Regions from separate parts of the Halalkalibacter flavus genome, predicted to be linked through region 2. Evidence: riboswitches for the same ligand, from Rfam matches in the RefSeq annotation. Region 2 holds a riboswitch; each other region holds the start of a gene.
The links. A riboswitch is a leader RNA that binds a small molecule or an ion and turns the genes downstream of it on or off. The one in region 2 is predicted to bind lysine.

Region 1 (11,008 bases), on a different contig from region 2:
ATTCAAAATAAAAAGATCACATCCTTTCCAGGTGCACCAACAATGTATATTGGCTTAGTTAATCAACACGATATTCAAAAGTACAATCTCTCTTCAATTAAAGCATGTATAAGTGGTTCGGCATCATTACCTGTTGATGTACAACAGCGTTTTGAGAAGCTGACCGGTGGAAAGCTTGTGGAAGGGTATGGGTTGACAGAAGCATCACCAGTAACTCATTGTAATTTGGTATGGGGGAAGAGCAAAGAAGCAAGTATTGGATTTCCGTGGCCTGATACCGAAGCGGTAATATTGTCGATGGAGACAGGAGAACCGGCGGAGCTTGGTGAAGTTGGCGAATTAGCTATTCGTGGTCCACAAGTGATGAAGGGGTATTGGAATCGTCCTGAAGATACAAAAGCAGCGATGAATGGAGAATGGCTTCTAACTGGAGATATGGGGTATATGGATGAAGAAGGATATTTTTATATTGTCGACCGAAAAAAAGATATGATTATCGCCGGCGGATTTAACATTTATCCACGAGAAATTGAAGAAGTACTCTATAATCATGAAGACATTCAAGAGGCTGTTGCGATAGGAATCCCCGATGAATATCGTGGTGAAACGGTGAAAGTATTCGTTGTAAAAAAAGAAGGTTCAACGTTAACAGAAGAAAAGTTAACTGCTTATTGTCGAAAAAATCTTGCAGCATATAAAATTCCGAGGAAGTATGAATTTAGAGATGAATTACCTAAAACGATGGTTGGCAAAGTATTAAAACGAGTATTAATAGACGAAGAAAAGCAAAAGCTAAGGAAAGAAAAAACAAGTTAATCTGACCGAAAATTACAAGGATATCATTGACATTAATTTTCTTTTTCACTAAAATAAGAAATATGAATGAATATTCATTCACAGCAAAGGAGAGACAACAGTGGGAAAGAAAAAAGGACCTAAATATAATCAGATTATAGATGCAGCAGTAAAAGTGATTGCAAATCACGGCTATCATCAAGCTCAAGTTTCCAAAATCGCGAAAGAAGCTGGTGTGGCAGACGGAACCATTTATTTATATTTCGAAAATAAGGAAGATATACTTACATCACTATTTGAGGAAAAAATGGGTAATTTTGTACAGATTATTCGTAACCAGATTACAGAAGATTTATCAATTGAAGATAAGTTTTTACTACTCATTACAAAACATCTAGAACAACTAGAACAAGATCATCATTTGGCGATCGTTACACAACTTGAATTACGTCAATCCAATACAGATCTTCGCTTGAAAATTAACGATATTTTAAAAGGGTATTTATTGTTAGTAGATGAATTATTAACTGAGGGAAAATCAAATGGATTTTTTCTTGAAGACTTAGATAATCGATTAGCAAGGCAAATGATATTTGGAACCATTGATGAGGTAGTGACAAACTGGGTAATGAAAGAGTGCAAGTATGATTTAAGCGGGTTAGCTGTTCCAATTCACAAAATGCTACTCGGCGGACTTCGTTCGAAACCTTCATGATAGGAGTGAGAATGTGGAGTTTATAAAAGTTAATATTAGTAATCGGATTGCTACAATTATATTACAAAGGCCACCAGCTAATGCTTTGTCAAGAGCTGTCTTGAAAGAACTTGATCAAGCTTTGACAGAGCTTGAAGCAAAGGAAGAGGTAAACGTTCTTCTTATTAATGGAGAGGGACGGTTCTTCGCTGCTGGTGCAGACATTAAAGAGTTTACGCAAGTAACAGACAAGGAAGACCATGAAAAACTTGCGAGAAGTGGGCAACAATTATTTGACAGAATGGAACAATTCTCTAAACCAATTATTGCTGTTATTCATGGTGCTGCATTAGGAGGGGGATTGGAACTTGCGATGGCATGCCACATTCGATTATCAACAGAGGATGCCAAACTAGGGCTACCTGAATTACAGCTTGGTCTAATACCTGGGTTTTCTGGGAGTCAGAGGCTTCCTCGTTTTGTAGGTAGAGCGAAAGCTTGTGAAATGCTTTTAACAAGTGACCCAATAACCGGTCTGGAGGCAAGGCAGCTAGGGCTAGTGAATGCAACATTTTCAGAAGAGACTCTTTTAGAAGAAGCTCAAAAGCTAGCTAGTAAAATAGCAGCAAAAAGCAAAATAGCAGTCAAAATGACTTTAGAGCTATTGTTGTATGATCAACCTCATGACCATGAAAAAGGTTCGATTCGTGAAGCTGAGTTATTTGGTCAAATATTTAAAACGGATGATGCAAAAGAAGGGATTAACGCTTTCATGGAAAAGCGCAAACCAATCTTTAATAAAAACAAGAAGTAATCATGATTTAGTGGTATTTATCAATAGAATAATAACAATGGTAATTTCAACCTTTTAAAACTAGTAATCTTAAAAGAATATTAGGAGGGACGAAAATGAATATTTTTGTTTTGATGAAACGCACATTCGATACCGAGGAAAAAATTACTATTAGTGGTGGCCAGATTGATGATAGCGGAGTTGAATTTATCATTAACCCATACGATGAATACGCAATTGAAGAAGCGATTGTCTTGCGAGATGAACATGGTGGAGAAGTGACAGTTATCACTGTTGGTGAAGAAGAGGCAGAAAAAGAACTACGAATGGCACTCGCAATGGGGGCTGATAAAGCTGTTTTAATTGACAGTGAGGAATTAGATGAATTAGATCAATTTACAACAGCTACTTTACTCGCAGCTTATTTAAAAGATCAAGAGCCTGATATTATTTTAGGTGGAAATGTTGCTGTAGATGGGGGTTCTGGTCAAGTCGGCCCAAGAGTGGCAGAAATTTTAGGCATTCCACAAGTAACGACGATCACAAAGTTGACGGTTGCTGATGAAACAGCAACAATTGTCAGAGATGTTGAAGGGGACGAAGAAACGATTGACGTTTCTCTTCCGGTTCTTGTTACAGCGCAACAAGGACTTAATGAGCCGAGGTATCCTTCATTACCAGGGATTATGAAGGCAAAGAAAAAGCCATTGGAAACACTTGATTTAGATGATCTTGACTTGGATGAAGAAGGTGTTGAAGCGAAAACAACAACGGTCGAAATCTTCTTACCACCAGAAAAGCAAGCAGGGAAAATTCTCGAAGGGGATTCTGCTGCTCAAGTAAAAGAACTTGTATCATTACTTAAATCTGAAGCGAAAGTCATATAAATAGGAGGGGATCAATATGGCGAAAAAAGTACTTGTCATTGGAGAAGTTAGGGATGGAGAGTTACGCAACGTCTCGTTTGAAGCAATAGCCGCAGGAAAAACAGTTGCCAATGGAGGAGAAGTGGTAGGTGTTCTTTTAGGGAGGAATGTAAGCGGTTTATCTGAGGAGATGGCTCAATACGGGGTTGATCGTATTGTCGTTGTTGATCATGCTGATTTGGTAAGCTATTCAACAGATGCCTATCAACAAGCATTGTTGCAAGTGTTTGATGTTGAAAATCCGGAAGGAGTTATTCTTGGTCACACATCAATTGGCAAGGATGTTTCGCCACGTCTTGCAATGAAGTTACAGGCAGGTCTTGTTTCAGACGCTGTTTCGGTTGAACTTGATGGAGAAGATTCTGTTTTTACGCGTCCAATTTATTCAGGAAAGGCGTTTGAAAAGAAAAAAGTAAAGGAAGGTGTAGTATTTGCAACGATTCGTCCGAATAACATTGCTGCACTTGAGCCGGACCCTGCACGAAAAGCGGATGTCTCCAATCTTACAGTAGAAATCAAAGACTTACGTACAACCATTAAAAATGTAGTACGAAAAGCTACAGGCGGTGTAGACCTTTCTGAAGCAAATGTAGTTGTGGCAGGAGGAAGGGGAGTTAAAAGCAAAGAAGGCTTCGAACCACTTCAAGAGCTAGCTGATTTATTAGGTGGAGCTGTTGGAGCTTCCCGTGGGGCTTGTGATGCAGACTACTGCGATTACGGGCTGCAAATTGGGCAAACAGGAAAAGTCGTCACACCTGATTTATATTTTGCGATCGGTATATCAGGAGCTATTCAACACCTTGCAGGGATGTCAAACTCCAAAGTAATCGTTGCGATTAATAAAGATCCAGAAGCTCCTATTTTTGAAATAGCAGATTACGGCATCGTTGGTGATCTGTTTGAAATAGTACCGATCTTAACAGAAGAATTAAAGAACGTATTAGTGAAAAGTTAAGGGAAGAATGTTTGAAGGAATAGGCTAGTTGTGGAAAAAAAGACGTAAAATCATTTTGATTTTCGTCTTTTTTAGTGGTTGCAGAAGGGAGGAATGATTCCGGAAATAAGCAAAATACAAAAAGTACGGGAATCAAAAGGGATAAAGTCAGGAAACAATAAGGGTGAGCAATAAATTCGCCAGCAGTGGAAGTGTTTGGTATAATTGTGCTGAAGTTATCATGTGAAGGAAAAAAGGAGGATTTTAATATGGCGATCGTAAACGTAACAGATCAAACATTTGCTTCTGAAACAAGTGAAGGAGTTGTTCTTGCAGACTTCTGGGCACCGTGGTGCGGACCTTGTAAGATGATTGCTCCAGTCCTTGAAGAACTAGATTCTGAAATGGGCGATAAAGTAAAAATTGCTAAGCTTGATGTGGATGAGAATCAAGAGACAGCTGGAAAATACAGCGTCATGAGCATCCCGACACTTCTTGTTTTCAAAGATGGAGAAGTTGTCGACCAAGTAGTTGGGTTTCAACCGAAAGAAGCTTTAGCTGAGCTTCTAAATAAACATCTATAAAGCTTAGAGTGACTCCATTATTCGAAAAGGGATGAAGGGGTCACTTTTTCTTTTATTTACATTTCGTGTAATTCCAGTTTTTCTAACTTGCATTTGTTTGCCTTCTAGCGAACAATAGAAGGTGAGGTGGAATACGATGAGTCAAATTAAAGAAAAATTATTGATTCTTCCTGATCAGCCTGGCTGTTATTTAATGAAGGATCGGCAAAATACAATTATTTATGTTGGAAAAGCAAAAGTACTAAAAAATAGAGTTCGATCATATTTTACTGGTTCACACGATGGAAAAACACAGCGTCTTGTAAGTGAGATTGCTGACTTCGAATATATTGTTACCTCATCAAATATTGAAGCATTAATCCTGGAAATGAATTTAATTAAAAAACATGACCCGAAATATAATGTCATGTTAAAGGATGATAAATCTTATCCTTATCTTAAAATTACAAATGAAGAGCATCCGAGGCTGATTACGACTCGCCAAGTGAAAAAAGATGGGGGGAAGTATTTTGGCCCTTATCCAAATGCCGGAGCGGCAAATGAAACAAAGAAGCTGCTGGATCGACTTTATCCACTGAGAAAATGCCGGACGCTTCCTGATAAAGTTTGTTTATACTACCATATTGGACAATGTCTTGCTCCGTGTGTGTCAGAGGTTACAAAAGAGCAAAATCAAGCAATGGTTCAAGATATTACGAAATTTCTTCGCTCTGGCCATGATGAAATTAAAGGACAGCTCACTGAGAAAATGATGAAAGCAGCAGAAGATATGGATTTTGAACGAGCAAAAGAAATACGTGATACGCTTGCCCATATGGATACCGTTATTGAAAAACAAAAAATGATGATTGGTGACCTCGTTGACCGCGATGTCTTTGGCTTTGCTTATGATAAAGGATGGATGTGTGTTCAAGTGTTCTTTATTCGTCAAGGAAAGCTAATTGAACGGGATGTTTCCATTTTTCCTTTTTATAAAGAGGCATCTGAAGATTTAATGACGTTCATTGGACAGTTTTATATGAAAAAAGAACATATAAAGCCAGCAGAGATATTACTTCCCGATGAAGTAGACAAAGACTTGATGGAACAACTGTTAGAAGTGAAAACACATCATCCAAAAAGAGGGAAGAAAAAAGAGCTACTTGACCTTGCAAATCAAAATGCTGCTATTGCACTGAAAGACAAATTTTCGTTAATTGAACGTGATGAGGAAAGAACAATAAAAGCGGTCGATCGATTAGGGGAAGCAATGGGGATTCAGACTCCATATCGAATTGAAGCGTTCGATAACTCTAATATTCAAGGAACAGATCCTGTTTCAGCAATGGTTTGTTTTGTAGATGGAAAGCCAAGCAGAAAAGAATATAGAAAATATAAAATTAAATCGGTTGAAGGACCAGATGATTATGGTTCGATGCGTGAGGTGATTCGCAGAAGATATGTCCGCCTCTTAAAAGAGTCTCTTCCTTTGCCGGACTTAATCGTTATTGATGGAGGAAAAGGCCAAATTGCTGTTGCTCAAGAGATAATCGTTGACGAGCTTGGGCTATCCATTCCTGTTTGTGGCTTAGCAAAAGATGAAAAGCATCGAACATCTCAATTGCTAATGGGAGACCCCCCTGCTATTGTTCCTCTTAAGCGAGACAGCCATGAATTTTATTTGTTACAACGAATTCAAGATGAAGTACACCGTTTTGCTATTACTTTTCATCGGCAAACTCGTTCAAAGACGTTCTTTAAATCGGAATTAGATGATATCCCTGGAGTAGGAGAAAAACGAAAGCGCCAGCTGCTGAAGCATTTTGGATCGGTGAAAAAGTTGAAAGAAGCAAGTGTTGATGAGTTAAGAAAGCTATCGATTCCGGAAAAGATAGCTCAAACCATCGTTGAAACATTAAATGGAAACGATAAATAATCTCTTGCGATTAGATTGATTTTTTGCTAGAATGTTAATCAATTGAATATGCCACACTTCAAACGAAGTGATTGGTAGAGGAGCGAAAACCAATAGTAGGCTTTCCGAGAGTAATGAGGCTCGTTGAAGAAGGATGAAAGGGGAATTCGCCGAAGTGCAAGAAAGACTCATCTTTCTAGTGCTGGACCTATGTTGAAGAAGCATAGGGCTGTCACATACCTAGACCCAAGTGGTATGTGGAGAACTATCTCACGAGAGAACAGGGAGCAGTGTGGTACCGGACTGGTATACATGCAACAGTGAGGGGGTTTTCCTTATTGTTGCTTTTTTGCATTCCATCACAACGTGAGGAACAAGGAGAGGAATCGGATTATGGCTAGAATTGTACAGAAATATGGCGGAACGTCAGTAGGTTCAGTAGAAAGGATTCAACATGTCGCATCTAGAGTAGAACGGGCAGTGTTGGCAGGAGATGAGCTTGTCGTTGTTGTATCGGCAATGGGGAAGTCTACAGATGAATTAGTTTCTTTGGCTAACCAGATTACAGATTCGCCAAGTAAAAGGGAAATGGACATGTTACTAACAACTGGAGAACAAGTAACGATCTCATTGCTTTCAATGGCATTACAAGCTAGAGGCATCGAGGCAATCTCATTAACTGGTTGGCAGGCTGGTATGCAAACGGAAGCTAGTCATGGTAATGCACGGATTGAATCAATTAATAATGACCGAATTGAAGCAGAACTAGCTAAGGGTAAGGTTGTCATTGTTGCGGGATTCCAAGGAATCAGTGAAAGCGGTGAAATTACCACTCTTGGTCGAGGAGGCTCTGATACAACAGCGGTAGCACTTGCAGCCTCTCTTAAGGCGAGTCGTTGCGATATTTATACAGATGTAACAGGTGTTTTTACGACGGACCCGCGTTACGTGAAGAAAGCGAGAAAGTTACACTCTATTTCTTATGATGAAATGCTTGAAATGGCTAATCTTGGGGCTGGGGTTTTACACCCACGAGCGGTTGAGTTTGCGAAGAATTATGATGTACCACTTATGGTTGCATCTAGTATGGAAGATACAGTAGGAACCATGATAGAGGAGGAAGTATCGATGGAACAAAATTTAATCGTCCGAGGAATTGCATTTGAGAATGATGTGACAAAGGTAACGGTAAAAGGCTTACCTAATCGACTAGACACATTATCAAAACTATTTACTACATTGTCAGAAAATCAAGTGAATGTGGATATTATTATTCAAAATCAATATGATGACGAACACGTAAATATCTCATTTTCCATTACACAAAGCTCATTAAAAGGAACTCTTGCTGTTTTGCAGGAAGCTCAAGATGAATTGCAATTTGAGGATGTAACGTTTGAAGAAGAATTAGCGAAAGTCTCAATCATAGGTTCTGGAATGGTATCCAATCCAGGTGTTGCAGCAAAAATGTTTGACGTCTTAGCTAAAAACGATATTTTCGTAAAAATGGTCAGTACATCAGAAATTAAAGTGTCTGTCGTTATCCAAGAGATAGATATGGTCTTAGCTGTAGAAATGTTGCATGAAGAATTTAAGCTTGCAGAACAAGTTGAAGAAGCTGTTGTTACAGTGTAAATAAAGGTAAAAAAAGTGAAGCTAACTGAGCTTCACTTTTTTTATTGAATTGAATCACGTTTATCTGTTTCAACGGTAATAAGGACACTATCTTTCGTTTTTGAATAGGTAGCTCCGCTAATACATTCTAACCACATTTCAACTTGTTGAGCTAGAAAGCCAGTCTCTAGTTGATAGCACCGCTTATCATCATTGTTCATCCATGACCCTTTTAATTCAAACACTTGCAATTGCTTCTTCTCTTTAAGTTTCGAAAGATTACCCCAATCAGCTTTTTCAAAAAAAAGGATGGCATCTTCAACTGTTGAAACTGGATATTTTCTGGCTAGCGACCTTCCAATCCAATATAAAATGGCATCATGATCTTTACCTAATAGGTCTTGCAGAACGTCATTTCGAATAAGGTCATACCCAAATTGATCTGTTCGAACTTCCATAAAAACATGCCCCTCTCCATACTTTGAAGCCAAAATGATCAGACAGCTTGTCGATCGTCTATGTATACTATCGTTCCAAATGCCTTTGAAATATATTTACTTTTTGATCATAAACGATGTCGTTGTTGGGTACAAGGAATAAGCTGGAATACAGAACGAAAGTAGGAGAGGTGAAAGAAAAAGGGAACCCCGCCCTTTTTGAAAAAAAGCGAAGAAGTGGCGCTGGCTCCACACGCCGTGCGCTCAAAGGAGAACCCCACTCCTTTGGGCTTAAAGCATCACGGCGGCTACGCTCATCGCTTCGAGGTGAAAGAAAAAGGGGAACCCCGCCCTTTTTCATTCACCTCTTAAAATGGTATACTTAACCGCGAATAAATCGGAGGTACATAAAAAATGAAATCAGGGTTGAATCAATTTCTTTCACCTTTTAGGATCATCATTATTTCATATATTGTTGCAATGGTGATATTCAGTCTTCTATTATATTTACCAATTTCCCATCAGCCCGGTGTAACTTTAACATACTCTGAAGCTTTATTTACTTCGGTAAGTGCCGTAAGTGTGACTGGGTTAACGGTTGTAAATGTTTCGGAAACGTATAGCTACATCGGAATTATTTTTTTAGCTATGGCTATTCAACTTGGTGGAATTGGTATTATGACGATGGGAACTTTCGTCTGGATGTTATTTGGTCGAAAAATTAATTTTGCTCAGCGTATGCTAATAATGGTTGACCAAAACCAGATTAATTTTTCGGGACTTGTTAATTTAATGAGAGGGATATTAATCGTAGCTTTAATTATTGAAGCAATAGGCGCCCTTATTCTTGGTACATATTATATTAGGTATTTTGATACGATCGGACAAGCCTACTATCAAGGGGCATTTGCATCACTCAGCGCTTTTACGAACGCAGGGTTTGATGTAACGGGAGAATCACTAATTCCGTTTGCAAATGATTACTACGTTCAATTTGTAACAATATTGCTCATTTTTGGAGGAGCTATAGGATTTCCAGTACTACTTGAAATAAAAGAGTACTTTTCAAAAAAAGATGAGAATTTCAAGTTTAGTTTATTTACAAAAATAACAACTACTACTTATTTTGCAGTTTTTGTTTTAGGGGTAATTGGTATTTGGGCGCTTGAAAGTGGCCATTATTATGTAGGTCTTGAGTGGCATCAACAATTGTTTTATTCTGTGTTTAATTCAGCAACCTCCAGAAGTGGTGGTCTTGCCACAATGGATATCTCGGAATTAAATCCAGCAACTTTGCTTTTTATTTCTGGTTTAATGATTATTGGAGCAAGTCCGTCCAGTGTAGGTGGGGGAATTCGAACTACCACGATCGCTGTAATGTTTTTGACAATTCGCAGTTTCGCACTTGGGAAAGAAGATGTAAAAGTTTTTGGGCGTGAAATTCATCCTGAAGACAAACAAAAGGCTTTCATTGTCTTATCTGTTTTCCTTGTTTTATTATTTGCAGCAGTTACGCTTATTACTGCTTTTGAGTCAAGAAACCCAAATGTCACTTTGCTTGCTATCATTTTTGAAACAGCATCTGCGTTTGGTACATGTGGATTATCAATGGGGATAACTCCTGACTTATCTATAGCAAGTCAATCTGTTCTAATTATATTGATGTTTATAGGTCGAGTTGGATTAATCGCTTTTCTGTTCTCTGTTCGAAAACGTGAAACGAAAACACACTTTAAATATCCGACAGAAAGAATTATTATCGGGTAAATTTAGTAGATAAAATGGAAATATTGTTATTTTCGTTGAAAAGCCCTTTGTACAGGGCTTTTTTCTCTATAAGAATCTTGGAAGAGTTGTATACGTTTTCTTGACGATGTTATCTGTTGGGAGTACAATAAATTTGTCAGATTTTTTTCACAGAAACTTGCTAAAAGTTTCATAATATTGATGCTTGCAATCTATCATATTTTGTTTGCTAGCCTCAATATACTATACAAGGATAGAAAAAAATCATCGAGTTACATGTTTGGTAGGAAAAAATCATTTGTGGGGGGAAAAAGGTATGGCTGGCAATCGGGAATTTTTTAATCGTAAGCTACATTCTTTACTTGGTGTCATTCCAGTTGGACTATTCCTAGTTCAACACTTTGTAATTAACCATTTTGCAACACGAGGTGCTAGTGCTTTTAACCAGGCAGCTCATTTTATGGAAAACTTACCATTTCGTTATCTTCTAGAAATCTTTTTAATTTTTATTCCACTGCTTTATCATGCAATTTATGGATTATACATTGCATTCCAAGCAAAAAATAACACAGCTAGATATGGGTTCTTCCG
Region 2 (11,008 bases):
CGTAGATCTTGCCAAAGGTCACTTAAAAGCTCTTGAAAAGATAGTGACAACAACAGGAGCAAAGGCCTATAATCTGGGAACTGGAAATGGATATAGTGTCATTGAGATGGTCGAAGCATTTAAAAAAGCTTCCAATCGTGACGTGCCATATTCCATTGTTGAGCGTAGACCTGGTGATGTAGGGATTTGTTATGCAGATCCATCTAAGGCAAAAGAAGAGTTAGGCTGGAGCGCAGAAAAAGGGATTGAAGAAATGTGTGCCGATTCGTGGAGATGGCAAGAGAGTAATCCTGATGGATATAAATAAGTAACGAAAGGGATTGTCTTAAAAGGTCTGTTTTTGACCTTTTAGGACAATCCCAATTTATTAGTTGGTTAGAAAAATATATGGTGATTACCTTGTTCAAGTTCAGAGCATATAAGTAATCTTAACTCTTCTTCTGTTGCTTCATATAATTGACGGCCATCAGGCATTTTGAAAAATTGATTTTCTAAAAGGGTATCGATAATTTTTTCCTTATCGAATTGAGACAATGTTTTCAAAGACAATACGAACACTCCCCTTTTGCAAAGTAGTACCAAAACTGTAAGCGTTTACATTCATAATTATAAATTCTTTTGTATGTAATTGTCAACCTTAATAAAGGAAAAGTTATGGAAAATAGGTAAAAAGCTTTAACCCGGTAATATTAAGAAAATACAGGAGAACAGCTTGTGGCGAGATGTGATGTTGTTCTACGTAGAACCGAGCAATTTTCTGACCATTGGGTCAATAATATTGTCGAGCGGCTAAATTATGATACGATAAAACAAAAAGAAGGTTAGAAAAGGGGATAGTACATATGATTTCATTTGTTGTTGCAATGGATCAAGAACGGGTAATAGGAAAAGAAAATCAATTGCCATGGCACCTCCCAGCGGACTTGGCGTATTTTAAAAGAGTTACGACAGGCCATACGATTGTGATGGGAAGAAAAACGTACGAGTCGATTGGTAGACCATTGCCAAAGCGAAGAAATGTTGTGTTAACAAGAGATAGACAATATGAAGCAGAAGGCTGTGCGGTTGTACACTCGATTGAAGAAGTATTAAATATAGTAAAGCAAGATGAAGAATGTTTTGTCATAGGTGGAACAGAAGTGTTCATGCTTTTTTGGGATCATGTTGATAGGTTGTATGTCACATACATTGATGAGACCTTTGAAGGCGACACGTTCTTCCCAGAAATTGATGAGAATGAGTGGGAAGTCGTTTCTGTCGAAGAAGGGATTGTTGACGAGAAAAATCGTTATCGTCATGAGTTTCGTACCTATGAGAGAAAGAAATGATAGTTTGACGGGTTGTAAGGAAATAGTTTGGTGGCTCGAATATGATGGAATTAAAATTGTGATAAGGACATAAAATCCAATACCATACTTTATCACCAACACAAACAGGAACTTTAGGTGGTTCAAATTAACATTGCTAATAAAGAAGAAACATGATAACATCCATAATTGGTAATTAAATAGAGGTGCCTCATTGTTACGATGAGGTAGAGGCGCGATTGCTAAGAGTATCTTTTCTAAGGATGACAACGTTGAGGGAAAGGGAAAGGGGCCGTCGCCGAAGTGGAAGTAGAGGTCAGGCTGCTTTTGCTGGATCTGTATTGAATAAGTGCAGAGCTGTCATAACTTGGTGTAGCCAAGTTATGGAGGACTACCATGATTATGGGGATTCACGCGCGGATGTTAGGCGATAGTGGGTTATCCACTATCGCTTTTTTCTATGGAAAAGGGACTAGTAACGGAACAAGTAAGAATCTTTCGTTATGTCTCTTTGCTCCACCTAGTATCAGTTGTCAGAGTGGAGCACTCATAGTTGTATATTTCTATTGCAGTTAGTCCTTCATCTATGTAACTACCATACATTTTTAGGAGGTATCATTATGGAATCATCTATTTTATCTTTAGTCCCTCCAATATTAGCTCTTGTGATGGTTATTCTTACTAGAAAAGTGCTATTATCACTTGGTACAGGTGCTATTGTTGGGGCATTCATGGTTAATAATTTTAATCCACTTGCAGCAGCCGCGAATATTTATGGCATTGTGATGGGTATCATTTTTGATTTTGATGTGGAACACGTTACATTCGGTACTGTGACTCGTTCGATTATTGATGAAGGGTTTGCTATTAATACATGGGAATTCTTTATCGTTCTTTTCTTATTATTATTAGGAATGATGGCTGCTCTTATTACCCGTTCAGGTGGGAGTAGGGCGTTTGGTGAGTGGGCAATGAAGCGTGTGAAAACGCGTGTTGGTGCACAGTTATTAACGGTTGTTCTAGGTCTTATTATTTTCATTGATGACTATTTTAACAGTTTGACAGTCGGAAATGTAAGTCGTCCGTTAACCGATCGACACCGTATTTCTCGTGCAAAGCTAGCGTATTTGGTCGATTCAACGGCAGCTCCAATGTGTGTAATTGCCCCAATTTCAAGCTGGGGGGCTTACATTATAGCGATTATTGCAGGAATTTTTGCAACGCATTCTGTTACTCAATATGAAGCATTGCAAGCATTTTTATTAATGGTCCCTATGAACATTTATGCATTAGTAGCGATTGGGCTTGTATTAGCTGTAGCATGGTTCAATCTTGATTTTGGTGCGATGAAGGCTCATGAAGAACGTGCGATGAAATCAGGTGAATTGTTTAATGCAAATCTTGGCCCGATTCCTGGTGCTCAAGATGATATTGCAGCAAGTGAAAAAGGCAAGGTTGGCGACTTAGTATGGCCGATCATTGCGTTAATTGCTGGTACAGTATTTTTTATGGTGACAACAGGAATTGAAGGGACAGAAGGCGATGTAACGATTCTGACGATTTTTGAAAACACAGATGTTGCGTCAGCCCTTGTATATGGTGGTTTGTTCGGCTTAGCCATTGCCCTTATTTTGAACGTGTTTAAGCCGAAATCAGGTACTGGACTTGGAGCTTCGTTAGTTATTGGGATGAAGTCAATGCTGCCAGCCATTTATATTTTGTTCTTTGCATGGACACTTATTTCAATTATCGGTGATCTAGGGACAGGAACGTATTTAGCGTCACTTGTTGAACAGTCAAACCTTCCTCCAATGTTCTTACCAGTCATTTTGTTTGTGATTGCTGGTTTTGCAGCATTTTCTACAGGTACATCATGGGGTACATTTGGCTTATTACTTCCAATTGCTGGTGAGATGGCAGCGGTCATTGATCTTACATTAATCTTACCGATGATGGCAGCGGTTCTAGCTGGATCGATCTTTGGTGATCATTGTTCTCCGATTTCAGATACGACGATTCTTTCTTCAACAGGAGCAGGAAGTCATCATATTGATCACGTTGTTACCCAGCTTCCCTATGCACTTATTGCAGCTGGAATTACAGTGATTTCTTATCTAGTATTAGGTTTTACGACTAGCGTAGTACTGAGTTTAGTGGTCGCTTTTGCATTGCTGATTGTAACAGTGATGGTTTTAAAAAAAGTGAGTGCAAATGCATAATTCATTAAAGGGTCAACTTCTAACTGAGGTTGACCCTTTTTTACGTAAAAGAAAGCTATTAAAATTGTATGATTATGGTAAAGTGAAAGTAGAATCATAACTTATTGTTTGAAAGGGAGTTTTTCAATGAAACCCAACCTAGTTCTCAATTTTATCCTCGCATTAATTATGGTCGTTGTTCTAGGTTTTTTCGGCTATGTAGGGACAGTCATTAGTTTGCTTATGGGTGGGATAACCTTTTATACGCCACTGATTGTCGTTGTATCGGTCAGTTTAATGATGATAACAGTTGTCGTCATCTTCCGTCTGCTAAAACCAAAGACATTGAAGATAACGGTAATGAGTTTTCTTGCATTGTGCCTCATTTCCATAGCTGTGTATGAGATTTTTGAAAGTTATCAAAGAAGTATCGTGACGGTAAGTGATCAAGATTATAATTTATATGGGTATCAACCATTTCATGATGATACAAATGTTGTAGCTTTAGACGAACCTGCAAATGTAAAACTAGAAGGCGATCTCCCCATTCTCGATGGAGCTACAGCTTTGTATCCAGTCTATTCTGCCTTTGCGAGAGCGACTTATCCAGAAAAAGAATATAATGTTCATCAAAGTGAAGTGATGTCAAACCAGACAGGGGAGGCATTTCAACATTTACTAAACGGACAAGTGGATATAATTTTTGTTGCAGCTCCATCGAAACGCCAATTAGAGCAAGCACAAAAGCGTGGGATCGAGCTAGAGATGACTCCAATTGGTCGTGAGGCATTTGTTTTTTTTGTAAATGAAAAAAATCCTATAACAGGGCTTTCAATTGAACAAATACAAGGTATTTATTCAGGAAAAATAACAAATTGGAGTGAAGTTGGGGGAGAGAATACATCGATTCGTGCGTTCCAACGTCCAGCTGACAGTGGCAGTCAAACGGCATTAGAAAAGATTATGGAGGATGTCCCAATTGCAGATCCCCTAACTGAAGATGTCGTATCAGGTATGGGAGGCGTATTTGAAGAAGTTTCTAGCTACAAAAATTATAAAAATGCAATAGGATATACGTTCAGATTCTTTTCAAATGAGATGGTGAAAGACGGGGAAATCCGCCACCTCAAAATAGAAGGCGTGTATCCAGATAAAGAAACGATTCGCAGTGGTTCCTATCCTTTCGCTTCAGAATTTTATGCGATTACAGCGGGAAGCGACAATCCGAATGTTGATGTCTTGCTTAAGTGGATTTTATCGGAACAAGGACAACGTCTTATCGAAGAGACAGGGTATGTAGCAGTAAATAGTGAGTGAAAAAGGGCTAATAATAGCCGGAAAAGGTCTAGCTTCATTCGAGGCTAGGCTTTTTTCATATAAGAGTGATTCAGAACAAAAAGAAAACCCTCGTTTGAACAATGTTGCTTCTTGTAGAAACAATCTATTTGTTTCAAGAGGATAGTAAATGATTACTTAAATTTTATCCTTGAGATTTCACAAAGAATTCTTTCGACTTTCTTTTGACTTTACGCAATGCCTTTTTAATAAACGTAGTTACGTCTTTTCCATCTTTAACCCGTTCATACGTTTGTTCAAACTTCCTGGCATCACAAGGATACTGTTCCCCGTATTTATCTGTAATAAGATAATCTCCTGGGTTGCCTGTAAGTGAACCACTGGCAGTTTCAATTGTGATCGTTCTGGTGATCTTTACAGCTTCAATAATTTCCGGCTTTCTCCTATATCTAGCCAAGTTACCACCTCCTTTTTAAACGTTCTAACTACTTATCAAAATTATTCTATATTAATTCATCGTACTCAATCTTTATGTGAGTGTGACAACTCCCCATGAAAAAACACAATCAAAGAAATTATAAAAGCATAGGTTTATGAATCTTGCTCACCGTCTTTTCCTCTTCACTGTAGCAAAGCGTAATAGGATTAATTTTAAATGTAAGCGTTTTCTACAAAATAGAAAATTTTTATACTAAAGTGTTAATATTCAGAATAAATAAGTATAGAAAGTGTTTTATCAAATTTTCGAGAGAGGTGAAGTCAATGAACGGGAGAGAACAATGGGGAACTCGTGCTGGTTTTATTTTGGCGGCCATTGGTTCTGCTGTAGGTCTAGGGAACATCTGGCGTTTTCCTTATGTCGCCTATGAAAATGGAGGAGGAGCTTTCTTTTTACCGTACTTATTTGCTCTTATAACTGCTGGTATTCCTCTTCTCATTATGGAATTCACGCTTGGCCATAAGTATCGGGGTTCAGCTCCGCTTACTTACGCACGCATGAACAAAAAAACCGAGTGGATCGGTTGGTGGCAAGTAGCAATTTCATTTGTTATAGCGACCTATTATGCTGTTATCATTGCGTGGGCGTTGTCCTACACGTATTTTGCCTTTAACCAAAGGTGGGGAGAAGACACTGGTGGCTTTTTAATGGGGGAATATCTCCAAAGAATTGATGTAGTCTCAGGGGGGGCACCTGGAGATATAGGAGCCCTAGTTCCTGGTGTGCTGATCCCATTGGTGATCGTTTGGGTTATAACACTCGGTGTATTATTTAAAGGAATTAGAAGAGGAATTGAAATTGCCAATCGGATCTTTATCCCGTTACTTGTGGCTATGTTCTTACTCATTGTCATTCGTGCCATTACTCTAGAAGGAGCTCTAACAGGTCTCGATGCATTTTTTAAGCCTAATTGGAGTGAAATTATGTCACCAGGAGTGTGGGTGGCAGCTTATGGTCAGATCTTCTTCAGTTTATCGATTGCATTTGCGATTATGATTACGTACTCGAGTTATTTGTCGAAAAAGTCAGACATTACAAATAATGCCTTTATTACAGGTTTTAGTAATTCGAGTTTTGAGCTGTTAGCTGGGATTGGGGTGTTCGCAGCACTTGGTTTTATGGCCCAAGCATCTGGTGTTGGTGTAGCTGATGTTGCTGATGCTGGAATTGGTCTTGCCTTTGTTGTTTTTCCAGAGATCATTAACACCTTCCCGGGAATGAATGGCTTATTTGGGGTCTTGTTCTTTGGTTCACTCGTACTTGCCGGGTTGTCTTCTCTCATTTCGATCGTTGAAACGTTTGTCTCGGGTGTTCAAGATAAATTCAAATTCTCACGTCGCAAAGCAGTTGGTTTCGGCGGTGGGTTAGCAGCTGTTATTTCATTATTGTTTGCAACTCAAGGTGGATTGTTCTTCCTTGATGCGGCTGATTATTTTATTAATCAATTCGGGGTTGCATTTGCAGGTCTTGTTTCCGTTATTGCTGTCTCGTGGTTTGTAAAAAAGCTGCCGGAGCTTCAAACACATGCAGATGGCGTTTCTGATTTCCGTGTTGGGGCATGGTGGAGAATTTGTTTAAGTATCATTACACCAATCGTGTTAGGATTCATGTTTATCCAAAACGTAATTGAAAATATAACGAACAACTATGAAGGGTATTCGACTAGTTTTCTAATTGGATCGGGTTGGCTGGTAGCAATAGGTGCGATAGTGATCGGATTTTTATTTGCAAGAAGCAAATGGCAGAAAAATGACTTAAATATTCCAAAAAACTAGTTGAAAGGAGTTGAGCGATCATGAGTGGTGGAGCAGTAACCATGATGATTGTTGGTATGCTAATTATTTGGGGAGGATTAGGACTGAGCATTGCCAATGCAGTGAAGGTAGCAAAAGCAAAGAAATAAGAAATGGGAGAGGCGCGCTGTCAGAGATAGTATTGGCTTCGTTCGCTACGAGCCTTGAGAGAAGAAACCTACTCCTCTCAAGGCTTTTTGTAGCGACTCCACACATTGCTTAGGGGGTGTCAAAATGGTCAAAAACGGCCCATTATGACACCCCCTTGTTTAATCAAACGTTTATTTTTTTTTCTTTCGATCCTGATAAGCCTTTCGCTCCCACTGCTTTAAAGATGGATATGGGTCAAAAGACCATTCCGTAATCCCATTATCTCGGTACATTCCATAGTGAAGATGTGGAGGGAATTTCCCTTGTGTACCAGGCTTTCCGTAACCAGAGCTTCCACAATAACCGATGACGTCGCCTGGGGCTACAATGGAGCCTTCTTCAATTCCTTTTTCAAAACCGCTTAAATGAGCGTAATAGTGGTAAATATTATCTAGATCACGAATACCGATACGCCAGCCCCCGTATTTATTCCAGCCTTTAATTTCGACTCGTCCATATGCTGTTGCGCGAATGGGAACATTATACCCAGCGAAAATATCGGTTCCTTCATGAATCCGTCTTCCACCCCAGCCACGTCGGTCACCCCATGTGTTTTTGTAGCTGTAGTTATAGTTTAAAGGCATTGGAAACGCATGATCACCGAGATCTAACGTATCAAACTTTTCATATACAAGAGCATGACCGTGAACAATTCGAACAGATTGATCACGCTTGTACTTTTCCCAAAGCGCAATTCGAAAGTCTTCTTCATCAAAGCCATAACCTTCAATGAAATGTGCCATCGTAAAAAGAACATCTTCATCATTTGTACGCTCAGCTAGACCATCACCATTGCCATCTAACCCTACTCCGCCAAACATTTGAAGAGATAGAGGATGTGTATCTTCTTTGTTAGGATTTAATTCCCCCGCCCAATCTTCTTCAGAGTAATAAATGGAAATGAGCCCATCTTCTTTTGGACGATCCTTACGTGCACGTCGTAATCCACGCTCATACGTATCAACAGCAGCTAAATATTGCCATGGTACGTTTGTTAACGTTTCAACCTTTTTATATAGATCCATCCGTCTCTCGTAAATTTGTTCACTTGTTAATTCGTCTTTCTCAGCCGCAGTTACACACGGAAGAGAAATAAACACTGCAATAAGTGCTAATACGATGATTTTCTGAAATCTCATGTCAGGCTCCTTTCTACCTTTGCAAAAACTGCTGGTAACTCGACCGTGTTTTTCTCTTTATATAGTGTGGGAAAAAAAGCTCAAAAAATTGGAGAGAATGATTGGAAATTTTGAGCGAGCGTTTGGTTATTTTTCGAAAATCATGATAAAGTAGTATAGAGAAAAAGTGTTCACGAGTTTTAAAAAGGTATTTTGGATGGAGTGAAATAAATGGCAAAGAAAGAAGAGCATTTACGTAAACCGGATTGGTTGAAAATAAAATTAAATACGAATGAGTCCTATACGGGCTTAAAAAAAATGATGCGAGAAAACAAGCTAAATACTGTTTGTGAAGAAGCTCGTTGCCCCAATATTCACGAGTGCTGGGCTGTTCGTAAAACAGCGACCTTTATGATTCTTGGGGATGTTTGTACGAGAGCATGTAGGTTTTGTGCCGTGAAGACAGGATTGCCAAATGAGCTTGACTTACAAGAGCCAGAGCGTGTCGCAGAGTCAGTTGAAACAATGGGTCTCAAGCACGTTGTTATTACTGCTGTTGCCCGTGATGATTTGAAAGATGGTGGATCTGCTGTATTCGCAGAGACTGTACGTGCCGTTAGAAGACGCAGCCCTTTCTGTACGATTGAAGTACTACCATCGGACATGTTAGGAAGCTTTGATAACTTGAAGACGTTAATGGATGCCCGTCCAAATATTATGAATCACAACATTGAAACGGTTCGTCGTTTGACGCCGCGGGTTCGTGCGCGTGCTACATATGATCGGACATTAGAGTTCTTACGTCGTGCAAAAGAAATGCATGCTGACATTCCGACGAAATCAAGTTTGATGATTGGACTTGGTGAAACAAAAGAAGAAATCATTGAAACAATGGATGACTTACGGGCAGCTGATGTCGATATTATGACAATTGGTCAGTACTTACAACCGACGAAGAAACATCTAAAAGTCCAAAAATATTATCACCCTGACGAATTTGCCGAGTTAAAGGAAATTGCATTAAGCAAAGGATTCAGCCACTGTGAAGCTGGTCCATTAGTTCGTTCTTCTTATCACGCTGATGAGCAAGTAAATGAAGCGCAAGTTCGAGCAGAAGCGAAAAAAGTTACAAATCAATAAAAAAGCACTAAAAAGGGTAGGTTCGTACAAAGAAGTGGAACCTGTAATTTTAGTGCAATTAGAGACGAAAATCGATTTGGTTTTCGTCTCTTTCGTTATTGCCTCGTGTTAAGGGCTTTTTTGCAATATTATGAGGGGATTATCAAGCTAATGAAAACCCAACCGAATCCGGTTAAACGAGAAAAGGTACATCATCAAGGATGATGAAAGCCCAAACGAGTCCATTCAAACCAGAAAAGGTTCGTCATCAGGATTATGACAACCCAAACGAGCCTAGTTACACCTAAAAAGGTACATCATCAAGCTAATGAATGCCCCCAACTACTCCAATTAAATCAAAAAAATGAAAGCCGCAGCTTTAATCAGTTTAAACGTTATAAAACGCAATGGCTTAAATACTCCATTGCGTTTTCATATTAAAGTGATATTCATATGTTTCGGGTGTCCTACTCAACCCACCCTCTCTCTAAAGGGTCGGCTTTACATTTCAGTATCATTTGCCATGTTATTATCGATCCATAAGTCTTCTCTGTTTCGATTGCATGATGTTCATATCATCGTCGGTGTTTTCGTTATACTCTCCTTGTGGCGATTCTAGCTTCATTTCCTCAATTGTCTGTTCTAATGTACGTTCGATATCGGAAGTAGCTGAAGTTAAATGTTGGAACCGTTCGATTTCATCAAAATGATCGTGGTTATCTGAAATATAAACTTCATAATATCTAGGTACAATAGACAATGCGCTGCGCTTTACTTGGTCAGCAACATATTCACGGTTATCTGCTTGAGAATCATATGCTACAAGAACGTACTTGTCTGTTACAAGAGCCCCAGCTTCACTTACGACATCATTCGTTAAGACCATTCTTGTTACGGCATCTGACAAACGTCCGCGATCAATAACAGGAATGACAGGTTGTCGGCCGTTACCCATGACTAGGTCTCTTTCGTATCGTGTATAGCCGAAGTGATTATAATCGTTTGTTTCGTTCAGTTGATTAATTGGATAGTGTCCACCATTTGGCTGATGACTGTCGTAATTAGCTGTGCGTTGCAGTGTTTGTCCTTGTTCAGGCATTTGACATCCAGTAACAAGCATCATTGTTGCAAGACCGCCAACTAATAATGTTTTTTTTATCATGATCAAACCCCCTCTCTTTTCAGATTGACCCAAATACGTCTCTTTTACTGCTAGTAAATGATGGTGATGTTACAGTTTTTGGGGAACCTGTTGCAAGTGTGTCGTCTTCTTGTGTTATAATTTAAGAAAGCAAAGTTAAAGAGGTGAGCCACATGGTTCGCATACAAGGGATGCAATTTGAAATTGTTGAAGATGTAAAAAATGGATGGAACGAAGAAGCATTTAAAGATCGCTATGCCGACGTCCTAAATAAGTACGATTACATAGTAGGTGATTGGGGTTATAACCAATTAAGGTTGAGAGGCTTTTTTGAAGACAAGCATAAAAAGTCAACACATGATACAAAAATAAGTACCTTGCCAGACT
Region 3 (11,008 bases), on a different contig from region 2:
GCTAGCTTCTTAACGGTAGGCTCATTTATTTGATCGCCATTATATCTGCAAGCAGCAAACTCCATACATTTACTGACTACCACTTTCGGTTTAGCAAATGTCCGCACACCTTCACCTCTTATCTACTTATCATTCAGTTGCCTTCGAATGGCTAATGCGACTCCATCTTCATCATTTTGCTTTGTTACAAAGTCAGCAAGGTCTTTGATCGCTTGTTCCGCATTTCCCATCGCTACTTTATATCCTGCCACTTTAAACATGGATACATCATTAAAACTATCTCCTATAACCATTACTTCATTCATGGAAATCCCTAGTTGTTTAGCATAAGCTTGTACAGCGATCCCTTTTTGAGCTTGAATATTCGTAATCTCGATATTATCTGGAGCAGAGGCACTAACTGCTATGTTTGGAATTTCATGAAGCTTCTCCCTTACTTCATTTAGTTTCTGTTCGTCTTTTGAAAACGCTAATACTTTTAAAATAACCGTATCTTCTTGATCTAGTAGCTCATCATAACTTCCCACTAAAGATATCGATCCCATCTCAAATCGCTCTTTAGCCATCGTTTGCAATGTTTTAAAATCCTCATCAGAACCTGATGAAACGAAAAAGTCAATAACTGCTTGAATTGCCTTTTCATAGTTATCAGAAAATGTTCCTCTGTTTGTATATAACTCAAAATAAATATCATGTGTAAGTAACATATCAAATATTTCTTTGCTATTTTCTTTTAGAAGTGGGATCGTCGATAATAGGGTTTCATTTCTATCTCGAAACTGTGCTCCGTTCACACTAATAACAGGGCAGGTAATTTGAGCTTGCTTTAATGGGTACCGAGCTTCTCTTTCATCTCGTCCTGTTGCAACAACAACCTCAACACCAAATTGTTGCGCTTCTTTCACTGCTTTAGCATTTTCTTTTGTTACTTCATGCGCGTCACCAAGTAATGTACCATCCATATCAATTGCAATTAATTTAACCAATGTATTTCCACTCCTATGTATTGTCTCTTTAAGTTATTTTTAATCCTTTTACTATATCATATAAAGAAATACAACATATTAAAAAGGCACCTTTATAATTAAGGGGGTGTTTCAAAAGGTCTGTTTTTGACCTTTTGAAACACCCCCGAAGCAATGAGCAGAGTCGCTACATCTTTTAAAAGCCTTGAGAGGATTGGGTTACACACTCACGGCGCGTAGCGAACGGCGCCATTGCCTTCTCTATTCTGGCTTTTGGGACAACTCCTTTATTTATCGTTCTCTCTTTTATTGTATTGCTTCATCATTTCCTCAATTTCAGCGAGTTCTTGATCTGCTTCTTTCGCCTGCAAATATTCGAGTGTATGCGCAACCCTGTTCCCTAACATCATAAACCCCAAAAACAACAGAAATATAATAGAGATTGAAATAATTAATAATGCAGTATACATTTGCGCTCCTCCTCTTCCCTTTGCTACATCATACGGAGGAACTTTAACGTTAATGCATACTTTTTCCTTCTTGATTCATACTAGGGGAAACGTTTGTATATCGGAGGTAGATGCACCTTGAAAAAGAAACATGTCTTGATCTTATTTGGAACCAGTTTGATTCTTGCAAGTTGCGGAGCCGATTCGGAAGCAGATATTGTAGGTGATGTAGAAGCTCAGCAATTTAGAGCTCATTATCAAAATGATGTCCCTGCCCCTCCTAGTATTAGAGATCAAAACAAACAAAGGGTTCCTCGTTATACTGCGCTTCAATCTTATGCAGAAGAAGCCGGACATTATATTAGTGACACTGCCACCTTGTTAGAAGAGATCGCTCCGTTCTTTGATCAACCAAATGTTCAATCAGCTGATGTCGACACTACGTTAAGTAAAATAAAAAACATTCGCGATAAGAGCTCTGAATTCATTGATTTAAATCGACCAGAACCGTTTGATAGTATGCATCATGTACATATTTCAACATTAATGGAACTTGATGCATTGGAGAGAATTTTAAAAGACATTAAAGATCCTGTTCATCATCTTCAAGTGACAAACGCACGTGTCTATTACGAAAATGCAATTTTGTCGCATAAATTAATGGAACGTGAATTCCTTTCAGTCACTGAAGACTTCGGAATTCATTAATCAGAATTGTGTTACACACAAAAAGAGCAGGGATTTTTTCTTCCCTGCTTTTATCTACGACCGTGTATTGCATCATCCACTAAATCAGTTAGTTCCCCAGCTGTTCCACCAATGGAATCAAATGGTTTATCAAGACCAACATGATGCTCGACAGCATTCATTCGGTTAATCATCTTTCGATCTGTTGTAATACGGACATTTCTAAGGTCGGTTATTTGTCGTACTTCATCTTCCACTAACCTTTTTAGCTTTACTCGGTCTTGTTCTCTTGACTCAACACCAATTACAATATGGTTGCCATCTGTCATAACATGGGCATCCCTAACATTTTCTAATGATTCAACACGCGTCTCAATCTCCCTCGTTATTTCTGTTGTCGCTTGCTGATTCCTCATTCCATTGTTATTTCGCGCAACATGAGGATCGTTGCTGTATGAGTATTTATCACGCAAAACACCAGGACGATTACTAAGAATTCGGGCTCCTTGTTGATTAAGTCCCTCATGTTTCATACTCAAATTCCGGTGCCGCGTTGTATATGATCCTCTGTCTGTTAAATGACGTACTGGATCTGTTAACCCTTTTGGTGATTGATCTGGGACCATCATATCACTAATAGGTCCTTCTAGAGCACGCACCTGTTGTACTCCATACCCATTAAAACCTTCATTCCTGTCAGGGCTGGCTCCCATTTCCGCTTCTTGAGGTATGGTGCATCCTGTTAATAATGCGGCCGTGATGACCAAATAACCTACACATTTCATTGGAATCCCTCCTACCTTTATTGTGCGAAGTAAATCCACATCTCAACCTGAAAATATCTAGAAATCAACTTGCAATTTTTGTCGTTTTATTGCTAATTTCATCTATTTATGACTACTTTAGAAGAAACACTTTTCAACATACTTCTAATGGGTATAATAATTTTTATAAATAGACATTTGCTTAGACACACATCAGCGCTACTTTCCCATTTCAGCCTAATCAAGTCGTCTGTTTGTTCATTCTTTTTGAGGTGGAGTGCAATATGATATGTGTAGAAATTGAGCAAAAACGATTACAAATGCTGAACCTTGCTAAAAAGTATGGAATGACAGCAAAAGTAACCGTTGAGTGTAGTCAAGAACTGGACAAGCTTTTAAATTTATTACAAAGAAATTCTCATTAAAGCATTGCAAACATCGTAAACATTTGGTAAGGTAGACACAAATTACGTTATATCTTACTTCATACATTGAAGTGAGGGTAGAGGTGCAAGGATCAAAAGTACTTTAGCGGAGGAGAATGAGATCTGAAGATGCTAATTGGAAAGGGATACTTGCCGAAGTTAATGAGATCTCATGTCTCATTAGCTGGGACTGTTCTAAATAAGGGCAGTACTGTCATATAGCAAAAATTGCTATATGGAGGGCTATCTCACACATTGAATTGGTTTTGCTGCATTTGCTAAACCTAACAACAATGAGTAGAGGCCTCATTGTTGTTTTTTTGTGCCTCCCAGTAGCCCATCTTCCCCTGCGTATATGGAAAATTATTTATGAATTGAGGGTGAATTGGATGAATTTTGGTCGTATTATCACGGCAATGGTCACACCATTTAATCAACATGGACAACTTGATGTACCTGCAACACAAGAGCTCGTAAAACATCTTATCGCAAATGGAACGGATGCAGTCGTCGTAGCTGGAACGACAGGAGAGTCTCCTACTCTCTCTACAGAGGAGAAATTATTGCTGTTTAAAACTGTCGTTGAAACAGCAAATGGCCAAATTCCAGTTATCGCTGGAACAGGCTCAAATAATACTCAAGCCTCAATTGAACTTACAAAACAGGCTGAAGAAATCGGTGTAGATGGAATCATGCTTGTCGTACCTTATTACAATAAGCCTTCTCAAGAAGGAATTTATGCGCATTTTTCTACGATTGCAAATGCAACGAAACTTCCTGTCATGCTTTATAATATTCCTGGGAGAAGTGCAGTCAATATGAATGCAGAAACAACATTACGTTTAGCACAGCTACCTAATGTTGTCACAATCAAAGAAGCTAGTGGCGATTTAGATGCAATTGCAACAATCATTGAACACGCTCCTGAAGGTTTTACTGTATATAGTGGAGATGATAGTTTAGCATTGCCTATGTTATCTATTGGTGGAGCCGGAGTTGTATCCGTTGCGTCCCACATTGTTGGTAACGAAATGCAGCAAATGGTTCGTAACTACCAAGCAGGTCAAGTGACAGCAGCTGCTATGCAGCATCGTCAACTTCTCCCAGTGATGAAGTCTCTATTCATGGCACCTAACCCAACAGCAGTAAAAGCTGCAATGGAAATGAAAGGGATCAAAGCAGGCCCTGTTCGCTTACCTCTTATTCCTTTAACGGCTGAGCAACAACAAGAACTACAATCAGTTGTACAACCAAACATTAATTTTTTTGTTAGCTAATTAATAGACCAACCCGCTCAGAGATCACTCTGAGCGGGTTTTATTCACCTTAATGTCATAACGTTGAATGTTTACAAGGAGCTTAATGAACCTCATAGTAGATAAATCAACTAAATCCTTTTGCTTTCTCATATAAATACTGCACCCCATATAATAAATACGCTTTATAGTGTAAGTAGATAAAAAACTGAAGATGATTTAATTGATTGAGACGTACAATTTTTAATTTTTTAAGAACATCAATGATCGGAAAAGCAAAAATTGCATCAGCTAGAGCATTAAGGAGAACGAACTTTTTAAAGTTTCCAAACGAATATTTAAGTATCCACATAGATAAAGGCATATAGGGGCCAACACTAAAAGGAAGTTCGTCCCTAAGAAATGATTTTTGTTTATCATAAAACTTCCACCAATTCCGCTTATGTCCATACAAGTGATTGATAATCTCAAAAACAATAATAAAAAACCCCGCAAAAGAATAACGTTTTATATTCCGTTTCCCTATAAATATTAAAGATAACCATGGAATCATTAAACCCATATTAAACAAGAAATGTCTTTTTGTTATCATATGACAATTTCACCTCAATCAACTTTTTATTATTATTAAAGTGTCCAATATCATTATTTATATATCAGCAAAAAACCAAACCGGCGTTCGATTTGGTTTTTTACTGATATATAATGTTTCTTTACAATAATGGAGACTTAAGAAAAATGCTACTACACGCTTTTTTTCTGTAATGTTTTAGATATTGTTTTTTGTTTCATCCATGCATTCTCAATATAACCAGTTCCAAATAACACACCGACTACAATAAAAATAAATCCAAATGTTTGATACCAGTATACTTGTTCGTTTAAAAAGATAGCTGAACTAATTAACCCAAAAAAAGGTACAAAGTTATTAAAAATAGCCGTTTGCCCTGCTCCAATTTTTTGGATTGCAGCATTAAACAAAAAATGCCCAACCGCAGTAGCGACAATCGCTGAAACAAAAAAGATAACATAGACGCCTAATGGTGCGCCTATCATCCTTCCAAAACTTCCGGGTTCTAACAGAAAGCTAATGACAAGAAGTCCAACTGATCCAATTAGCAGCATCATGCTTGTCATTTGTTTTGAATCTAAAGTTGCAGTCGCTTTTTTAATATAAATAAAACTAATCGCTTGAACGAACATTGCGATAAAAATATACATCTCACCTAGAGATATAGCCCTATCTCCTCCCCCGCCTTGAATAAAAAGTACACCAATAAACCCTAAACCTATTCCGACGATCCTCCATCTCGTTAAACGATCACCAAGAAAGATAACAGCAAGGATCGAAGTCGATAGCGGAAGAAGCGCTAAAATTAAAACAGCATTCGAAGCATTTGTCATTGTTAAGCCCATTGCTAAGAAATAATGATGAGCAATAACGCCAAAAAGCGCTCCTAAAAGCGTGTATTTCCATTCTTTTTTCGTTAGCTTTCTCATAATTCGACTTCCGAGAATGATAGCAGCTGTTGCCACTCCTGCAGCCATAATTCGAAATACGGTCATTGTTATTGGTGGAAATGCCTCTACTAACACTTTCAACATAACAACATTTAATCCCCAAATAATCATCACAAAAAAGACAATGCCATATGTGAATAGCAGAGATTTTTCTTTCATAGCAAACCGTCCTCTCTACATTCCGTAGTTGTATCTTACCACCACCAATATGTAAGGTCACTATTTTTTCGTGTTACGTAACAATTTTTTAAATGAGACCCCTTACACTTGTGCTAAAACACAAAAAAAACTGACTCAAGAGGTATGCTTTGCCTCATGAGTCACCTTGCTCCTTAAGACGTATGCTCATCTGATATGATTGATAACATCGGCTTTTCATACAAATCACGTGGGAAGTTTGTTAAAAGCTCAACACCTTGATCTGTTATGCGAATCGTTTCCGTTATTTCCACTCCATAATCGTTATACCAAATACCTGGCATTAAATGAAACGTCATATTTGGCTTTAAGATTGTTTCATCTCCTGGCCGGAAACTAACGGTATGCTCTCCCCAATCAGGTGGAAAACTTAATCCAACGGAATAGCCAAGTCTGGAGCTTTTTCTATGCCCATGTTTACCAATTGTTTTACTCCAGATTCGTTCAACTTCTTCTGCACGAATTCCAGGTCGAATAAAATCAAGTGTTGCCTCAATTCCTTCTTCAACGACTTTAGCAAGTTCCTTAACCTCGTTTGGGGCTGTGCCAATTGCCATCGTTCTTGCCATTGGTGCATGATATCGTTTATAGGCACCAGCAATTTCTAAAGTTAAAAAATCACCTTTTTGATAAGGCCGATCCGTCCATGTGAGATGGGGGCAAGACGTATTCTCATTTGTTGGCATCATAGGTACAATCGAAGTATAATCCCCACCAAATTCTTTCGTTCCCTTTATTTGAGCATAATAAATCGCTGCTGCAACATCTGATTCTCGAACACCGACTTGAACACGATCGTATGCTGCTGTCATGGCATTCTCCACAATCTTTCCTGCTCTTTTCATATAAGTGATTTCATTATTTGATTTTATAAGCCGAATCATATTTACCAAGCTTGACGTATCTTTAAATGTCGCATTTGGCAGACCGTGCTTTAACCGTTCATAACAAAGAGCTGTAAAATAATGAACATCCATTTCTATCCCAATCGTTCTCCTACTTTGACCAATTTCCGTTAATATATTAGCGACAAAGTCTATCGGGTGTCGTTCCGTTGACTGAACATAAAAGTCGGGATAGGCAATAATATGGTGTTCATCAAGCCACGTTGTTTTTGCTACACCATTTGCGTCCATTTGACGCCCAATCCATAACGGTTGAGCGTCTTCTAACGTTACAACCATCATTTGATGGACATAAAAGCTCCAAGCCGAATAATTTGTTAAATAATACATGTTGGAAGGGTTAGAAATAAGGAGAACATCGACCCCTTCATCAACCATCCGCTTTTTGACGGCCTCCAACCTTCTCGTGTACTCTTCTAATGCAAACAAAGATTTCACCTCTTTCTAAGCCCCACTCTCATATTTAGAGAACAGCTATTTTTGTAATTTAAAAGCTACAACTTTTTGTTCGGTCATTGCTTCAATTGCATATCGAACTCCTTCGCGACCAATTCCAGAACCCTTTATCCCACCAAATGGCATTCCATCAATTCTCACATCACTGCTATCATTAATCATGACCCCTCCAAATTGAAGCTCATGAATTGCTTGAAATGCTGTTTCTAGCTTCTCTGTAAAAATGCCGGCTTGCAAACCATATCCACTGTCATTTGATTGCTCAATCGCTTCTTGGAGCGAATCAACAGGTTCAATGAGTACGACTGGACCGAAGACTTCTTGTGTTGCAATTGTTGCTTGTATCGGAACATTCGTTAAGACAGTTGGCTCGACATAAGCTTTCTTCCTTTCCCCTCCACAACAAATGGATGCACCTAGTTTCTTTGCTTCAACTATCCAGCTTTCAACTCTCTTTGCTTCATTTTCAGAGATCATCGGTCCGATATCTGTTGTTTCTTCGCTTTTTGTTCCTACTTTTAATTTTTTTGTTTCTTTAACAAATCGAGTTAAAAATGTTTGATACAAGGGATACTCAACATAAATTCGTTGGACGCCAATACAATTTTGACCTGCCACTCCAAATGCCCCAGACACTGTTGACGAAATGGCTTCTTCTACATTTGCATCTTTTAGAATAATGGTTGGTGAATTAGAACCTAGCTCCATCCCTGTTTTCTTAACTCCGGCTTTTTTCGTAATTTCTTTGCCAGTTTCATAGCCTCCCGTGAAAGAAACAAATCTAACATCGTCATGTTCTACTAATGGATCGCATATATTAGAACCACGTCCTGTAATAACAGATAGTATATTTGCTGGCAGTCCCGCGTGTAAGAAAGCTTCTGCTAATCGTAAAGCACTTAATGGAGTCAGAGATGCTGGCTTAACGATAACTGCATTCCCTGCTGCAATAGCTGGACCTACTTTATGTGCAACAAGGTTAAGAGGATCGTTAAATGGGGTAATTGCTGCAACGATTCCTACTGGAAAACGATATACATACCCAACTCTCGTTTCATGACCGGGCATCTGTGAAAAAGGGATCGTCTCCCCATCAATTCTTCTTGCTTCTTCAGCACTTAATCGGAGTGTTTCAATACAGCGAATCACTTCTTTCCTAGCTTCTCGAATTGTTTTACTGCTTTCTGCTACGATTGTATTTACAAAGCTAGTTTTATTTGCCTCTATATAGGAAGCTGCCTTATGAAGAATGTTCATTCTCTCATGCACAGATAAATTTGCACTTTTTTTTGCACCATCTTTTGCCTTTTTAATTGCCTCCTTAACATCTTCCACACTCGCTGACGGTACCGTTGCAATTAATTCACCCGTACCTGGATCAAAGACATCCATTTCTTCCTTTGCCTTAACCCACTCGCCTCCAATTAACATACGCTCTTGAACGATTTGGTTTTTCATTTTATCCCCCCTCTTGTTACCTGTTGCGTTCCATGTGTATTAAATCGATAAGAACGGCAAATCCCGTTTCTTTAATTCCTGCTCCTGCTCCGACAAGTGTAATCGGTCCAGACAAGTCACAGTGATAGGTTATTGCATTCATCGCACCTGATACCCCTGCTAATGGATCATCTAATATCACCATCTCCGGAGCAACAGAACCCTTTACTCCCTCTTCTGTTCTTTTCAATGAACCAATTAATTTCCAACATTTCCCTAATCTCTTTGCTTCTTCTATGGCACTCTGTGTTACACCAGTTATTCCTTTACACGTAACATCGTCTCGTTTCAACGGAACACCCAGGACCACATTCGCTAAAATTAACACCTTATATAAAACGTCGTACCCTTCGACGTCAGCAGTTGGATCTGCTTCTGCATAGCCTTTTTCCTTTGCCTCTTGAAGTGCTTCTTTATAACTAAGCCCTTCTTCCATCCGCATTAACATATAATTCGTTGTACCATTTAAAATACCGCGTATTTCAGTGATATCATTTCCAGTTAAAGTTTCTACTGGTAAACGCAACGCCGGAGAACCGCTCATTACGGCGCCTTCAAAAAACCAGCGGACTCCATTTTCTTCAGCAAGCTTGGATAGCGTATCATATGCTAAGGCAACAGGACCTTTATTTGTCATCACAACATTCTTCTTATTCGAGAAAGCCCAAGTACAATGATCGATAGCAGGTTGGCCTGTAACAACGTCTGTAAACGTCATTTCAACAACAGAATCTGCATTAGATTTCTCGATGGTCTCCTGAGTTGACCAGCCCCTGATAAGACCTGGTTGATCAGGGTATGATTCTAGGCTTCCTGTTTCCTTGATTGAACTCATCACCTTATCTAAACAGAGACCATCTGGATGATGAAGGGACCCCTTATACAAATCAGATATGGAAACAACTTTAAAGTCTAGATGTTCCTTCTTAAGCTTCCACCCTTTTTCTCTTAGAATTTCAACAAACCCTTGACCGACTCCGCCAAAACCAATCAAATCTACTTTATGTGCCACCTTCAATCCCTCCCTTTTTCATCAAAAGTAAGGCTGCTTTCACAAGTGTGTGTGTGCCAATTTCTAACGCACGTTCATCAAAACAAAACGAAGGCTGGTGAAGACTTGTTTTCATGTTGTTCTGATCAGCTGCTCCAAGAAACATCATCGCTCCAGGAATTTGTTTCGTTATATGACTGAAGTCCTCACCGCCTAATCCATATGGTATCGAATGAATAGCAACATTGGGTTCTACTAATCTAATCGCGTTTGAAAGAACACTTACCATGTCAGGGTCATTTATAAGAGCAGGTTCCCCATGATGAAGGTGTAGCCGATAGGAACCACCTAGCGCTTCAATTTGAGCTAATCCTTTATCAAGTTCAGCTGAAAGGTGATTCCTTGCTTTCTCAGAATACGTTCTCATCGTTCCGCGAATGGTTACCTCAGATGGGATTACATTTGAAGAGACTCCTCCAGTAATTTGACAAACGCTTAATACCGATGGTTCAAGGGCAGAAGTTTGTCTTGACGGCAAACTATACAAATATGGCAATATCAAAGAACTTAAATAGATTGGATCAACTGATTGTTCAGGGTATGCTCCGTGTCCCCCTGTTCCTTTAATCGTCACCGTAAAGGTATCGACATTAGCCATTGCCACTCCCGCCTTTAGCTTAACTTCACCTATTGGAATATCTGGATCTAAATGCAAGGCAAAACATGCTTCCACTTCATCTAATGCTCCACTATTTAATACATACTGTGCACCTGTTTTTCCAAATTGATCTTCAGTTTCCTCAGCTGGCTGGAATATACATTTTACTGTTCCATGTAGCAGATTCGCTTCATATAAGCTTGATAGAAAGTAAACTGCTCCAATAAGCATGGCTG

Region 1: another riboswitch for lysine. It lies ahead of SAY88_RS02860 (aspartate kinase); the one in region 2 lies ahead of SAY88_RS18425 (Na+/H+ antiporter NhaC family protein).
Region 3: another riboswitch for lysine. It lies ahead of dapA (4-hydroxy-tetrahydrodipicolinate synthase); the one in region 2 lies ahead of SAY88_RS18425 (Na+/H+ antiporter NhaC family protein).

Annotation. Positions count from the first base shown of each region.
Region 1 covers NZ_JAWRVK010000003.1:66,919-77,926, forward strand. The annotation lists gene SAY88_RS02825 (AMP-binding protein) at 1-816, shown strand, start outside; gene fadR (fatty acid metabolism transcriptional regulator FadR) at 917-1,510, shown strand; gene SAY88_RS02835 (enoyl-CoA hydratase) at 1,524-2,303, shown strand; gene SAY88_RS02840 (electron transfer flavoprotein subunit beta/FixA family protein) at 2,399-3,169, shown strand; gene SAY88_RS02845 (electron transfer flavoprotein subunit alpha/FixB family protein) at 3,186-4,163, shown strand; gene trxA (thioredoxin) at 4,412-4,726, shown strand; gene uvrC (excinuclease ABC subunit UvrC) at 4,863-6,641, shown strand; lysine riboswitch at 6,709-6,896, shown strand; gene SAY88_RS02860 (aspartate kinase) at 7,014-8,255, shown strand; gene SAY88_RS02865 (YslB family protein) at 8,297-8,692, opposite strand; gene SAY88_RS02870 (TrkH family potassium uptake protein) at 9,086-10,438, shown strand; gene SAY88_RS02875 (succinate dehydrogenase cytochrome b558 subunit) at 10,734-11,008, shown strand, end outside.
Region 2 covers NZ_JAWRVK010000034.1:4,970-15,977, forward strand. The annotation lists gene galE (UDP-glucose 4-epimerase GalE) at 1-307, shown strand, start outside; gene fbpA (Fur-regulated basic protein FbpA) at 376-549, opposite strand; gene SAY88_RS18420 (dihydrofolate reductase) at 843-1,328, shown strand; lysine riboswitch at 1,528-1,709, shown strand; gene SAY88_RS18425 (Na+/H+ antiporter NhaC family protein) at 1,928-3,526, shown strand; gene SAY88_RS18430 (PstS family phosphate ABC transporter substrate-binding protein) at 3,653-4,822, shown strand; gene SAY88_RS18435 (hypothetical protein) at 4,986-5,258, opposite strand; gene SAY88_RS18440 (sodium-dependent transporter) at 5,564-7,075, shown strand; gene SAY88_RS18445 (MetS family NSS transporter small subunit) at 7,096-7,203, shown strand; gene SAY88_RS18450 (M23 family metallopeptidase) at 7,375-8,382, opposite strand; gene lipA (lipoyl synthase) at 8,593-9,501, shown strand; gene SAY88_RS18460 (YhcN/YlaJ family sporulation lipoprotein) at 10,010-10,642, opposite strand; gene SAY88_RS18465 (YutD family protein) at 10,795-11,008, shown strand, end outside.
Region 3 covers NZ_JAWRVK010000006.1:121,744-132,751, reverse strand. The annotation lists gene SAY88_RS06235 (YbgA family protein) at 1-107, opposite strand, end outside; gene SAY88_RS06230 (Cof-type HAD-IIB family hydrolase) at 123-986, opposite strand; gene SAY88_RS06225 (hypothetical protein) at 1,253-1,435, opposite strand; gene SAY88_RS06220 (hypothetical protein) at 1,553-2,122, shown strand; gene SAY88_RS06215 (YhcN/YlaJ family sporulation lipoprotein) at 2,173-2,886, opposite strand; gene SAY88_RS06210 (aspartyl-phosphate phosphatase Spo0E family protein) at 3,150-3,290, shown strand; lysine riboswitch at 3,361-3,544, shown strand; gene dapA (4-hydroxy-tetrahydrodipicolinate synthase) at 3,680-4,567, shown strand; gene SAY88_RS06200 (hypothetical protein) at 4,674-5,138, opposite strand; gene SAY88_RS06195 (DMT family transporter) at 5,291-6,226, opposite strand; gene SAY88_RS06190 (M24 family metallopeptidase) at 6,400-7,599, opposite strand; gene SAY88_RS06185 (aldehyde dehydrogenase family protein) at 7,645-9,084, opposite strand; gene SAY88_RS06180 (homoserine dehydrogenase) at 9,101-10,135, opposite strand; gene SAY88_RS06175 (M20 metallopeptidase family protein) at 10,125-11,008, opposite strand, start outside.